2 regions of the Streptomyces sp. NPDC058877 genome follow, and region 2 is predicted to be linked to the other one. Evidence: riboswitches for the same ligand, from Rfam matches in the RefSeq annotation. Region 2 holds a riboswitch; the other holds the start of a gene.

The links. A riboswitch is a leader RNA that binds a small molecule or an ion and turns the genes downstream of it on or off. The one in region 2 is predicted to bind glycine.
Region 1: linked by a shared signal. The riboswitch ahead of gcvP (aminomethyl-transferring glycine dehydrogenase) and the one ahead of gcvT (glycine cleavage system aminomethyltransferase GcvT) in region 2 are both predicted to bind glycine.

Annotation. Positions count from the first base shown of each region.
Region 1 covers NZ_JBHYMF010000178.1:1,350-4,617, reverse strand. The annotation lists gene ACFW2Y_RS29050 (DNA polymerase IV) at 1-847, shown strand, start outside; gene ACFW2Y_RS29045 (PRC-barrel domain-containing protein) at 931-1,353, opposite strand; glycine riboswitch at 1,417-1,516, shown strand; gene gcvP (aminomethyl-transferring glycine dehydrogenase) at 1,696-3,268, shown strand, end outside.
Region 2 covers NZ_JBHYMF010000071.1:23,999-27,266, reverse strand. The annotation lists gene glyA (serine hydroxymethyltransferase) at 1-46, opposite strand, end outside; gene gcvH (glycine cleavage system protein GcvH) at 78-455, opposite strand; gene gcvT (glycine cleavage system aminomethyltransferase GcvT) at 533-1,648, opposite strand; glycine riboswitch at 1,807-1,907, opposite strand; gene ACFW2Y_RS18345 (AAA family ATPase) at 2,069-2,731, shown strand; gene ACFW2Y_RS18340 (enhanced serine sensitivity protein SseB) at 3,142-3,268, shown strand, end outside.

The sequences.
Region 1 (3,268 bases), on a different contig from region 2:
CGGTCCGGCCACCGGGGAGCACCTTCGACGTGCCGGGATGGCCACCGTCTCCGACCTCGCGGAAGCGGGTGAGGACGAGCTCGTGCGGCTGCTGGGGAGGGCGCACGGCACCTCGCTGTACCGGATGGCCCAGGGGCACGACGAACGGCCCGTGGTGGCCGAGCGGGACGCCAAGTCGGTGTCCGTCGAGGACACCTTCGACGTGGACCTCCACGACCGGGTACGGATCCGGACCGAGGTCGAACGGCTTGCGGAGCGGTGCGTGGGGCGGCTCCGCTCCTCGGGGCACTCGGGACGGACCATCGTCCTGAAGGTGCGGCGCTACGACTTCTCGACGCTCACCCGGTCCGAGACGCTGCGGGGGCCGACGGACGATCCCGGCGTGGTGCGGGAGGCCGCTGGGCGGCTCCTCGAAGCCGTGGACACGACGGGGGGCGTGCGATTGCTGGGGGTGGGGGTGAGCGGGCTCGCCGACTACACGCAGGAGGACCTGTTCGCCCAGGCGGAGGCGGGTGCCGGCGCGGAGCCCGGAGGAGGAGGGGAGGGTACCGCGGGAGGTCCTGGTGCGGAGGAGGCGGGGACTGCGGGAGGCCCCGGTGCGACCGTCGGGGAAGCGGCCGAGTCCGGGGCCCCGGAGCCCGTGGAGAGGCACTGGTCGCCCGGGCACGACGTGCGGCACGCCGTGCACGGGGTCGGTTGGGTCCAGGGGAGCGGGGTCGGCAGGGTCACGGTGCGGTTCGAAGAGCCGTGGTCCGCGCCGGGCAGGGTGCGGACGTTCTCCGTGGACGACCCGGAGCTGGTGCCCGCGGAGCCCGTGCCGCTGATGCCGGGGGGCGCGGTGCCGTGACGCGGGGAGGACGAACCCGCCGGCGGCCGGTCGTGCGCCCCGTGGCGGCAACAACCCCGCGGATGCCGCCACGGGACGCGGTCTCAGGAGCCGTCCTGGCCCGCCAGGCGGCCGAAGTCCTTGTCCGGGGCGTCCGTGGGCGGGGGCGGCAGGGCGAGGCCGTAGTGGCGGTAGAGCTGGAGTTCCTGCTGGGGGGAGAGGTGGCGGCCCACCCCGAAGTCCGGGGCGTCCTTGATGAGGGCCCGCTCGTACGGGATGTGGAGGCCGTCGTCGAGCAGGTCGCTCGGTTCCAGGGGGACGAAGGCGTCCCGGCCGAACAGGCCCGTACGGACCGCGGCCCACTCCGGAATCCCGGTCGCGTCGTCCAGGTACACCTCGTCCACGGTTCCGATCTTGTGCCCACTGCGGTCGAACGCCTTGCGGCCTATCAGGCTGCGCGGATCGATATCGGTCTGCACGGTCCCTCCAACTGGTCGCAACTGCTCTACACCTACGAAAAGGCACATCTGGGATGTCGGCCACTTGAGCGATGGGAGTCGCAACCTCGCTGGTAGGCTGGTTGTGGCTGGCGACCCCGTGCGGGAGAGTCCCCCGGAAGAACCTTCCGGTGGGCGCCGAAGGAGCAAATCCTCCCCGGAATCTCTCAGGCCCCTGTACCGCGCGGACGAGGTCACTCTGGAAAGCAGGGCGGATGTCCGACGGCATTCCGCCCTCACCGACGGTGAAAGCCGGCGTGCCGCGAGGCGTGCCGGTGAAGCTCTCAGGTTGAGATGACAGAGGGGGAGGCCGTCCGGGCACCCGCGCCGTGGTGCCCCTCGCAGGTCGTGACGACCAGGAGGCCTCCGTACATGACCGCCAACCGCATTCCGCTCTCCGAGCTCGAACAGGGCATCCCGTTCGAGCAGCGGCACATCGGGCCCGACGCCGAAGCCCGGGCCAAGATGCTCGCCCAGGTCGGTTACGGCTCGCTCGACGAGCTCACGGCCGCCGCGGTGCCGGACGTGATCAAGAACGCCGAGGCGCTGGGCCTGCCGGGCGCGCGCACCGAGGCCGAGGTCCTGGCCGAGCTCCGCTCGCTCGCCGACCGCAACCAGGTCCTCGCCCCGATGATCGGCCTCGGGTACTACGGGACCTTCACCCCGCCGGTCATCCTCCGGAACGTGATGGAGAACCCGGCCTGGTACACCGCCTACACGCCCTACCAGCCCGAGATCTCACAGGGCCGCCTCGAGGCGCTGCTCAACTTCCAGACCGTGGTCGCCGACCTGACCGGTCTGCCGACCTCCGGCGCTTCCCTCCTCGACGAGGGCACCGCCGCGGCCGAGGCCATGGCGCTCTCCCGGCGCGTCGGGAAGGTCAAGAACGGGGTCTTCCTCGTCGATGCCGACGCCCTGCCGCAGACCATCGCCGTCATCGAGACCCGCGCCGAGCCGACCGGCGTCGAGGTCGTCGTCGCCGACCTGAGCGAGGGCATTCCCGCCGAGGTCGCCGAGCGCGGCGTCTTCGGCGTGCTGCTCCAGTACCCGGGTGCCTCCGGCGCCGTCCGCGACGTCAAGCCGCTCGTCGACGCCGCCCACGAGCTCGGTGCGATCGTCACCGTCGCCGCCGACCTGCTGGCGCTGACGCTGCTCACGCCGCCCGGCGAGTTGGGCGCCGACATCGCCGTCGGCACGACCCAGCGCTTCGGCGTGCCGATGGGCTTCGGCGGCCCGCACGCCGGCTACATGGCCGTCCAGGACAAGCACGCCCGCTCCCTCCCCGGCCGTCTGGTGGGCGTCTCCGTCGATGCCGACGGCAATCGCGCCTACCGTCTGGCCCTGCAGACCCGTGAGCAGCACATCCGCCGGGAGAAGGCCACCAGCAACATCTGCACGGCCCAGGTGCTGCTCGCCGTCATGGCCGGCATGTACGCGGTCTACCACGGCCCCGACGGCCTGAAGCAGATCGCGCGGCGCACCCACCGGTACGCCGCGATCCTCGCCGCGGGCCTCACCGCCGGTGGCGTCGAGGTCGTGCACGGCTCCTTCTTCGACACCCTTGCGGTCCGCGTGCCCGGAAGGGCCGACGAGGTCGTCGCCGCCGCCCGTGAGGCCGGGGTGAACCTCCACCGCGCCGATGCCGACCTGGTGTACCTCTCCTGTGACGAGACCACCGGACGCGAGCAGATCACGGCCGTCTGGGGCGCCTTCGGCGTGACCGCCGACATCGAGGCCCTGGACGCCGTCGTCGAGGACGCTGTTCCCGCCGGTCTGCTGCGCTCCGACGCGTACCTGACCCACCCGGTCTTCCACGCGCACCGCTCCGAGACCTCGATGCTGCGCTACCTGCGCAAGCTCGCGGACCGTGACTACGCGCTCGACCGCGGCATGATCCCGCTCGGCTCCTGCACCATGAAGCTGAACGCGACGACCGAGATGGAGC
Region 2 (3,268 bases):
CGACGTCCGGGTCCAGCTCGTGGAGGGGAGTGTTCAGAAGCGACATGAATCGATCCCTAGGGGTCTCGGGCCCGGTCTCAGCCGGCGGAGAACGCGGTGTACTCGTCGGCGGAGAGCAGATCGTCCGGCGTCTCCGCGACGCGCACCTTGAACAGCCAGCCACCCTCGAACGGAGCCGTGTTCACCAGCGACGGGTCGTCCACCACGTCCTGGTTGGCTTCGACGACCTCGCCGCTCACGGGGGAGTAGAGGTCGCTCACGGACTTCGTCGACTCCAGCTCGCCGCAGGTCTCGCCCGCGGAGACGGTCTGACCGACCTCGGGGAGCTGGGCGTAGACGACGTCACCGAGCGCGTTGGCCGCGAACTCCGTGATGCCGACGGTCGCGACGCCGCCCTCGGCGTCCGACAGCCACTCGTGCTCCTTGGTGTAGCGCAGCTGCTGGGGGTTGCTCATGACCTGATTCTCCTGGATCTGGGGAGTGCTGATGTACGCGGGTCTCGCGGGCTGAGACCCGGGGTGAGACGACTGCGTCACTTCTGGCGCTTGTAGAACGGCAGCGCCACGACCTCGTAGGGCTCGTGGGTGCCGCGGACGTCCACACCTACACCCTGGGTACCGGGCTCGGCGTGCGCCGCGTCCACGTAGGCGATCGCGATCGGCTTTCCGAGGGTCGGGGACGGGGCGCCCGAGGTCACCTCGCCGATGACCTCGCCGTCCTTGACGACCGAGAACCCGGCGCGCGGGACCCGGCGGCCCTCGGCGATCAGACCGACCAGCTTGCGCGGCGGCGCGCTCTCGGCGCGCTCGGCCGCGGCCTCCAGGGCCTTGCGGCCGACGAAGTCGCCCGGCTTCTCGAACTTCACGACCCGGCCCAGACCGGCGTCGAAGGGGGTGAGGGAGGTGGTCAGCTCGTGGCCGTACAGCGGCATGCCCGCCTCCAGGCGGAGCGTGTCGCGGCAGGACAGGCCGCAGGGGATCAGGCCGACGCCCTCGCCCGCCCCGGTCAGCGCCTTCCACACGGCCTCGGCGTGCTCGGGCTTCAGGAACAGCTCGAAGCCGTCCTCGCCGGTGTAGCCGGTGCGGGCGATCAGTGCGGGCAGGCCGGCGACGGTGCCGGGCAGACCGGCGTAGTACTTCAGCCCGTCCAGATCGGCGTCGGTGAGCGACTTCAGGATGCCGGGGGACTCCGGGCCCTGGACCGCGATCAGGGCGTACGCGTCGCGGTCGTCGCGGACCTCGGCGTCGAAGCCCTCGGAGCGGGCGACGAGGGCGTCCAGGACGATCTGGGCGTTGGAGGCGTTCGCGACGACCATGTACTCGGTCTCGCCGAGGCGGTACACGATCAGGTCGTCGAGGATGCCGCCGTCCTCCTGGCAGATCATCGTGTAGCGGGCGCGGCCGTTACCCACGGTGGAGATGTTGCCGACGAGGGCGAAGTCCAGCAGGTCGACGGCCTGCGGGCCGGTGACGGTGATCTCGCCCATGTGGGAGAGGTCGAAGAGGCCGGCCTTGGTGCGCACGGCGTTGTGCTCGTCGCGCTCGCTGCCGTAGCGCAGCGGCATGTCCCAGCCGGCGAAGTCGGTCATGGTCGCGCCCAGCGAACGATGCAGGGCATCGAGGGCGGTCAGACGGGGGGCAGTGCTCATGGGGTGGCTCCCGGGTCCCAAGGGCGTGATCGGTGGGGAAAACATGACGGGCGAGGACGTCCTCCCCATCTGTCATGGAACCTGAGAGGTTCACCGAGGGCATCCTCGGCTTGCACCTTGGGTGGGGACACCGGGGGCGTCCCGCTTTTCAGATCTGCCTCATCCACGCGGTATCGGGGCCTGAGAGATTCAAGGGAGGGTCTTGCTCCTTCGGCGCCCGGACGCACTCGGCGGTCCGGAACTCTCCCGCGCGGATTCGAGCGGCCGGTATGCGATTGTGCGGCGACTGTGCGCGCCTGGCGGGCACATCATTGCATGCGGGGTCGGCGGGGCAAATCGCTTGTGCCTCATTACTCTTTCTTTACACTTCCTGGGCAAGGGTCTCCTCAGGTCTCCGGAGACCTGAGGAGGGGGAAGGCGATGACGATCCACCACACCGGTGCGTACGCGACGAGCACCGGCATACCGTCCCAGCGGGCCCGAGCCCGGAGCCGCGGTCGCGGCCGGCTGCTGCGGGACCTGCGCGCACGCGGCGGTCGGGGCCCCCGCGCCCTCACCTTCGCCCCCGGTGACCTGGTGGTCGTCTCCGGGCTGCCGGGCAGCGGCAAGTCCACCCTGATGAAGCGCGCCGCGGAGGGCCTCGGCATCGACTCCCAGGACGCCCGTGAGCGCTGGGAGGCCCGGATGCCCCGCATCCTCCCGTACGCCCTCTACCGCCCCCTGGTCCGGCTCGCGCACTACGCGGGACTGCGCCGCGCCCTGCGCTCCGGCGCCGGGCTGGTCGTCCACGACTGCGGCACCCAGGCATGGGTGCGCGGCTGGCTGGCCCGCGAGGCGCGACGGCGCGGCCGGGCCCTGCACCTGCTCCTCCTCGACGTCACCCCGGACACCGCGCGGGCCGGCCAGCGGGCCAGGGGGCGGGGCGTCTCCGCGTACGCCTTCGCCCGCCACCGCCGGGCCGTCGGCCGGCTGTTGCGGGCCGCCGAGTCCGGCAGCCTGCCGCACGGCTGCGCCTCGGCGACCCTGCTCGACCGGGCCGCCGCCGACGCCCTCCGCGCGATCGGCTTCCGCGAGGCGGCCTGACGGGGCGACGACTTGACGGGGCGACGACTTGACGGGGCGGCGAACTGACGGGGCGGCGACCCGGCGGAAGGAGGCGGACCCGGCGGAAGGAGGCGGACCCGACGGAGCAACCGGGGGATCCGGACGGCGAGGACCGCTTTGGAGCACCCCGGAGCGCCCCGGAGCGGCCGTGCACGGTCTTCTCGTGGCCTTCCCGGCGGGCCGCCGCCCCCGAGTACGCCCTCGGAGCCCCGGCGGGGCCGCCCGTGCGGCCGTCGAGCGGTGGTGGCGAGGGGCGCGGGGCACGGGCGGTGTCCCGCACGTCCGGGGACGCCCGTACCCTTCCCTTTTGGCCACGCCGGTGCCGGGGCGGCGTTAGGGTGCTGCCCGGCGGCCGGTGCGGCAGGCCGTGCGAGAGGGGAAAGGCGACCGTGGACGTGACGTGGCCGGGCAATGAGCTCGAAGAGGTCCTTGCCGCCTCACTCGGCAACTCGGAGGCCGGCGGCCGACTGGTCGAGGCGTTGGGGCGCAGCCAGGTCTGGGTCCCCCTGCCCAACG